3 regions of the Aneurinibacillus uraniidurans genome follow, and region 1 is predicted to be linked to each of the others. Evidence: riboswitches for the same ligand, from Rfam matches in the RefSeq annotation. Region 1 holds a riboswitch; each other region holds the start of a gene.
The links. A riboswitch is a leader RNA that binds a small molecule or an ion and turns the genes downstream of it on or off. The one in region 1 is predicted to bind cyclic di-GMP.
Positions count from the first base shown of each region.

Region 1 (2,272 bases):
TGCAGGAAAAACAACTAGAGTTTCTGTTACAGTTGAAGAATAAGTAAGGGGCTCCTCCTGTAGTTATCATGCTAAAAAGATGAAATATAAGGCAAAGACCATGCTTATTTAGTGTAATGCTGAATTTGAAGGCATGGTCTTTGTTTCTTATTCACATACCCTTCACCATAAAATAACAAATTCGACCTCCTCTTAATTTCATAAAAATAAGCCCAATCTTTTTATGGGCTTTTTCTCATTCTATTCATTTTTTCCGTAAATGATTAAGATACAATGAAATATCATCGACAATGATTTCCTCTGATTCGACTTCCTCAGTATATCTTAAAAAAAACAATTTTCATTCCCCATTCCCTCTCACTAATGCAGTAATCTTAAATATGTAATTCTTTTTTTAATCCCTCATTCGTTAGTACTTTTGACACCATAAGATTTAAATTACTAGCCAATGAAATCTCTTGGTTGCTAGAGGTGATTCGCACTACTGGTCGCTGTATGTGAGATTCGATACGCGTAACGATTGCGATCATATTATTATTCAAGGCGACCTTCATGCCAGGTGTATATGGAGGAACACTTCTAACAAACGCTTCAATAACAGAAGGTAGATATCCAACACCATTTTGCGTCATAATCATTTCAATCGCTTCATGCGGGGGCATGTTCTCTACAGACATAAGGTTTTCAAATAAGTTAGCTACAGCACAAACCTGGGCGATCTCCAAAAACTCACTTCCCTTAATGCCACGCGGATAACCAGTTCCATCCATCCGTTCATGATGCTGATAAGCAATATGAGCAGAAAGAAAACTAATCTCACGAACTTTCCTCAAAATTGAAAAACCTATTTCTGTATGCTCAATTTCTTTTGAATGGAGCTTTCCGATATCATGGAGCAAACATCCGATGGCTAAATCGTGCAATTGTAAATCATTATAGGACAATTTTTTAGATATCAATAAAGAAATCAGGGTAACATTTACAGCATGAGCATACGGGGATAATTCCGCAGGTAAGCTAGTGGAAGGGGTTAACATAATAGCACGCCGCTGCTTTACTTCCGCAACAAGCTTACGGGCAATAGACTGAAGGACACTGATTGGAAATAGTTGATTTGATGCTACTTTATCAAATATTTGTTTCAATCCCTGAATCATTTCGATCCACGTACGCATATCCAGCATTTCCTCAAGCGTAATGCCTTTTGATTCTTCATCTTCAATAATTAATGTCGTAATTCCCATATGCCGTAGTCTCTCTAGATATACAGGATGAACCCGATTTTCTGCCGCTAACAGAACCCTGCCTTTAGCATCATAAATCGGCTTTGCTAGTTTCATCTTGCTTTCTTGATACTGGGATATATGGATCATCCTCATTTTTTTACCTCCCTAAATATAAGCCCATAAATTTATAACATTCTTTTTAACAACGCAAAGAGCCTATGATTGGAATCATAGGCTCGTATAAGGAAAATAAACATCCTTAATTCACAGCTTATTTTCTAATCATTCGATAACTGGCTGGCATAATCGTACAGCATACAATCGTAGCCCCTATAGCTTTGCGTCACTAGGTTTCCCTAGTTTTGCCATTGTCGTGATTTTAACAATTACTGATTACATACAAATTTCATAAGTAAATAATACTACATAACTATTAATTTTCAATTATTATTTTTTTAATTTTAGGTAATAAAACACAAAATAATAGGTATTAGATAACAAATAATCACAACTACCCTATCGTTCAATTACCTGTGCTGTCATCATCGCCTTGCTTACCATCGTTCCCTGATTATACACTTCCACTTCCACTTTTCCGAACTTCCGACTCATCTCCAGCACACGCGGACGAATCTCTAGTACACTTTCAATTTGTACCGGCTTCAAGAAATAAACCGTAATGTTCTCCGGTACCATATCTCCTTTTTTAAATTGACGCAATGCATGGCTTCCGCACTCTGATACAAGCGTAGTTAATACCCCGCTCGAAATATTACCAAGATGGTTTGTCATCTGCGGCGTAACCTCACCCCTGAAATAAACGCCATTCTCACCTTTCTCTTCCTGGAAACGATTCATAATCAAGTCTGCGAACGTCTCACCCATCTGTGGTTGCTTCTGAATATATTGCAGCGCCTTTAGTACATCCTGACGCGTGATAACACCGAGCATTTTACGATGGTTATCCACAACCGGCAGCATCTCGATTCCTTCCCATACCATCGTATGAGCGGCCGATGCAACCGAGACACGCGAGACAACCGTAA
Region 1 is NZ_CP116902.1:3,126,144-3,128,415, forward strand. It holds gene PO771_RS15620 (Ig-like domain-containing protein) at 1-43, shown strand, start outside; gene PO771_RS15625 (HD-GYP domain-containing protein) at 375-1,379, opposite strand; cyclic di-GMP riboswitch class I at 1,512-1,603, opposite strand; gene PO771_RS15630 (CBS domain-containing protein) at 1,743-2,272, opposite strand, start outside.

Region 2 (2,272 bases), 1.7 Mb from region 1:
AATTTCTTTCGTCTCTTGTCGACTTCTTTCCGCAAGTTTTCGAACTTCGCCTGCAACAACGGCGAATCCATTGCCTGCTTCCCCCGCATGTGCAGCTTCAATCGCCGCATTAAGTGCTAACAGATTTGTTTGATCAGCAATCTGACTAATCACCTTAATAATCTCTTGAATTTGCTGGGATTCTTTCTCGAGTTTATCCATTTTTTGTCTAACATCTCTCATTCCTGTTACGGCTTCTTGAATCACGCCGTTCCCATCGATGGATAGTTCTACAGCCTTCTCGGAAAAAATAGAGGCTTGCTCTGTATTTTTAGCTACCGATTGGATCACATTCGTCATTTCTTTTACAAGTTCCGATGAATGACTAGCTGAAGCGGCTTGCTGCTGACTTCCATGGGCAATTTCTTCAGTACTTGCTGAAATTTGCTGCGAGCTAGCTGCCACATGTTCAGTGAATGTAATGAGTTCTTTTGTTAAGCGTACGATTGAACGGAAGATAATGATAGAAAGAATAATGCCTATTAATAATGCGATGGTAGAAAAAATTAAGGTTAATAAATTGGTTCGAGCGCTCTTCTCAGAAGTGGCTTGCTGTGTATCACGAACAACTGTATCAATATTGCTTTTTAATTGTGTGGACTTTTCTTGCGCTGTTTGTAAATAAACCCTACCTTGCAAGGATAGATTTTTGGCTTTTGCGATATCTCTGTTCTTTCCCGCATCAATGGAAAGATCAACTATTTTCTCATATTCGCCGCTAGCTGCGATGATTTCTTTGATTAACCGTTGATTTTCTTCGACTTGGGTCATGGCTAATAAGTTTTCTATGTTTTTATGAAATTGTTCTTTTGATTTCTGTAACGTATTTAAGTATGTATCATCACCATACGCAACATACCCACGTAAACTTGATGCGATTACTGCCAAATTATAATTCATATTTTGTACTTCAACGGCAGCTGGCATGGCTCGATTAATTAAATCATCATATTTTTCTTTCGTTTGAACAGAACCGTGATACCCGATAAATGAAACCATAAGTAACAGAAGTAGTGTTGCGGAAAAACCAATTAATACGCGTGTCCGAATTTTTAAATCTCTCACGATAATTCTCCCCTTTTTGATTCTAGGAAAAGAAAAAGACTATCCATTTTGGGAATAGCCTAGTCATCCGATTCTTTTGGGTCATGTACGAATAAATCTCAAGTTAAAAAATATAAAAAGTTGGATTTATTCTTTGGCTAAAAGAATCATTACGAATATGTGACTTCGGCAACCGGCTGTCATAGTTTATACAAACTTTAGACCCATGGCTTTGCGTCCTTATTTTTCAATAAGTTTGCCTTTTTCAGAACCTATAGTAATGTTTTACTAGTCCGATGTTACCAGAAATCTTGCCTGTTTTGAATATTACTATCGTAATCTTAATAAATACTTAAAAGTAGATAAAAGAAGAGTACACAGACGAAGCCCTTCACAATAGAAGGGCTTCGTCTGTAGATTAAAATTTGAATTGGTGTGTAAGTCGATGTAATTCTTGTGACATGTGATGAAGTTGACTAACTGAGGCGGTTATTTCCTCCATGGAAGCAGTTTGCTCTTCCGTAGCGGCGACAACTTGTTGATTCATACCAGAACTTTCTTCAGACAAATGTGAGATCTCCGTAATCTGAGGTAACATTGTCTGCGAGTATTCGCTAACCTGAGTCATTAATACAACAACATCATTCGTACATGATTTAATTTTGTTGATTGTATCAGCAATACTATGGAAGGCGGAACCGGTTTGTTCTGCCATATGCAAGCCGGTTTCAACGGCCCTCGTACCTGTGTGCATGGAGGCAATGGCGTGTTTCGTTTCGTTTTGAATGCCATGAATAACAGACTGAATTTGGTCAGCTGCCGTACTGGATTGCTCCGCTAGTTTTCGGACTTCATCAGCAACGACAGAAAACCCTTTGCCGTGTTCGCCTGCTCTAGCTGCTTCAATCGCTGCGTTGAGAGCAAGTAGGTTTGTCTGTGCAGCAATTTCACTCATGATGCCAATAATTGTGGTGATTTCTTCTGCTTTTTCCCCTAATCCATTTATAACTCCTGCAGTAGCTTGTACACTCTGTTGCATTTGATGTAACTGTGTAAGAGTTTGTTGTACCAGATTTGTGCCGCTGCTCGATTTTTCTTCAGCCGATAGGGTAATCTCGGCTACGGTTTCGATTGAATGTGTTGCTTCTTCTATTGCTTGAGAAATGCCGGATACTGTTTTTACTGCCTG
Region 2 is NZ_CP116902.1:989,474-991,745, forward strand. It holds gene PO771_RS04915 (HAMP domain-containing methyl-accepting chemotaxis protein) at 1-1,104, opposite strand, end outside; cyclic di-GMP riboswitch class I at 1,269-1,354, opposite strand; gene PO771_RS04920 (methyl-accepting chemotaxis protein) at 1,502-2,272, opposite strand, start outside.
Region 2: another riboswitch for cyclic di-GMP. It lies ahead of PO771_RS04915 (HAMP domain-containing methyl-accepting chemotaxis protein); the one in region 1 lies ahead of PO771_RS15625 (HD-GYP domain-containing protein).

Region 3 (2,272 bases), 210 kb from region 1:
CAGTATTTTCGAATACACAGCTCATTTACTTTTGGCAAACTGAGTGTGCTCGTATCATCGGTGCCGATCAGAACCCCGTCTACAATGCCGTCCCGTGCCCAGCCTGCGATTGTATACAGTCCTTGCAAGTTTTCTTGAAACAGCCGCGTATAGCCAAGCAAATATTCTGGTGGGGTCTCTTGTTGTAGTTTACGCAGAAAATACATATGATAGCGCCTGTTCTCCGGTTTTTCTGATTGTACATATTGTGCGTATCGGCGACCAAATTGGGTTAGCTCAAATGTATAGGCATCCGCGGGAGACCCTGCTGCTGGTTTTTCCCGTGGAATAACCCCGATCAAATAGATTGATTTGTTGCGGTATGGTAGCAGAATATTTTTAAGCTCGGCCAGCCGTTGTGTTTGTTCGGCGTACGTTGCTGTATATCGTCCATGCAGAAGCCCGCCGTTCACCCAGCCGGGAATCGCGATAAACACAGCATCTGCCGACTTTATTTGTTCTTGGAGGAACTGCTTTAGCTTACTGTAATCGGCTGGCTTCTCCCACTGGTCGAGGCCGGTCGTGGGCCAGACCACATTTGCCTGGGCGATGCGACCGAGCAGACCGACATAGCTTGTATTCACCGGACGGCTGTCAAGCGGAATGAGTACAATTTTTTTATGATGCAGGGCAGATTCTTTTGTTTGTGTTTGCCCTATGGCTACCTGTGGAAAGGCACCCAGTATAGTTACACAAAGTAAAATCCATCTCAAATATTTCACAGCACTCCCCATTTCTACAAAAAATCCTCTATGTATACATATGTCGGTGTAGAAGTCATGCACATTACCTATATTTATCAGTATATAGTAAAAACAGTATGTAATGCTGCTTATTGATGTAATCCGTATTACTCGGTTAAAAAAAATCGTAAAAAAGGTTGGTAAAAACATTTAAGTTTGTTATATTTGTTATTGGAATCTTACAATACCTCGATAATGGCAAACTCATTGAAAAGTGAGGACGCAAAACCACGAATCTAACGTTTACAAAACTATGATGGTCGGGTTACCGAAAGGAGAAAAAGATGAGAAGAGCATATTCACAATCGTTTAAGTACCAGGTGATTCAACGAGCTTTAGAGCTGCAGGATTTAAATAAGGTAGCCAGAGAAAATCGATTGAATAGTCGGATTATTTATCGTTGGATAAAAGAATATAAACAAGGAAAGTATGAAGCTTGTTCCTTGATGTAAAAGGATAATACATAATCATGAAAAAATTATCGCTTGTAGTTTACAGGTGGTAATTTTTTTTGTTTGGTTATATTTGGGGTTGTGGTGCAGAATACGCTTGGTGACTTTATCACAAGATATAAACGGATTCTTTAGAATCACATATCAAGCGTATCAGGAGGCGACTTACATGACACAACGTTTGCGAGATATTATGACCCAAAATGTTGCGACTGTTCAGCCACATCAATCGATCGCAGAAGCCGCAAAAATTATGGAGGATTACAATGTAGGTGCCGTACCAGTTGTGGAGAATGGTCAGTGTGTTGGCATGATTACCGACCGCGATATTACCGTGCGTGCGGTAGCTGGACATATGGACCACAATACAAGAGTTAACAGCATCATGACCAAAAACATTTTGACCGCCTCTGCGAATACGACGGTCCATGAAGCAGCCGATATGATGGCACGCCACCAGATTCGCCGCCTGCCGGTTGTCGACAACAATCAGGTGGCAGGGATTGTTGCACTTGGCGACTTGGCTGTCGAGAATATTTATGAGAATGAAGCGGGCGAAGCGCTTGCTAATATCTCTGAGCAGTCTCCGGGCCAAGGCTAATCGGTATGGCAGAATGAACAAACGAACAGCAGTACTGGCCGCACTGCTCATTTTAGCAGTGGCAGGCGGGGCAGTCGGCTGCAGCAAGAAAGACGAAAATACGCCAAAAACACAGAGCTATCGTAGTAATGAGTATCACATGAATGGGGCTCGTTCATATGGCGTGCAAAATAATGCAGCGCATTCGAATAAAGTCCGGGAAGACGAGCAGCGAATTGCGAAACGGATTGCGCAGCAGGCGGCTAACGTGAATGGGGTGACCCGGGCGACAGCCGTTGTCCATGGTGAAGACGTACTAGTAGGCGTAGAAGGGGCAAAAGCATACAATACGAAGATGCTGGAGCGAAGCGTCCATGAAGCGCTGCGCCGAACCGAGCCAGGTTACCGGATTCATGTGACAGCAGATCGAACACTGTCGAATCGTATTCGTATGGTAA
Region 3 is NZ_CP116902.1:2,916,050-2,918,321, reverse strand. It holds gene PO771_RS14580 (DUF4127 family protein) at 1-761, opposite strand, end outside; cyclic di-GMP riboswitch class I at 970-1,055, shown strand; gene PO771_RS14575 (transposase) at 1,067-1,234, shown strand; gene PO771_RS14570 (CBS domain-containing protein) at 1,404-1,835, shown strand; gene PO771_RS14565 (YhcN/YlaJ family sporulation lipoprotein) at 1,849-2,272, shown strand, end outside.
Region 3: another riboswitch for cyclic di-GMP. It lies ahead of PO771_RS14575 (transposase); the one in region 1 lies ahead of PO771_RS15625 (HD-GYP domain-containing protein).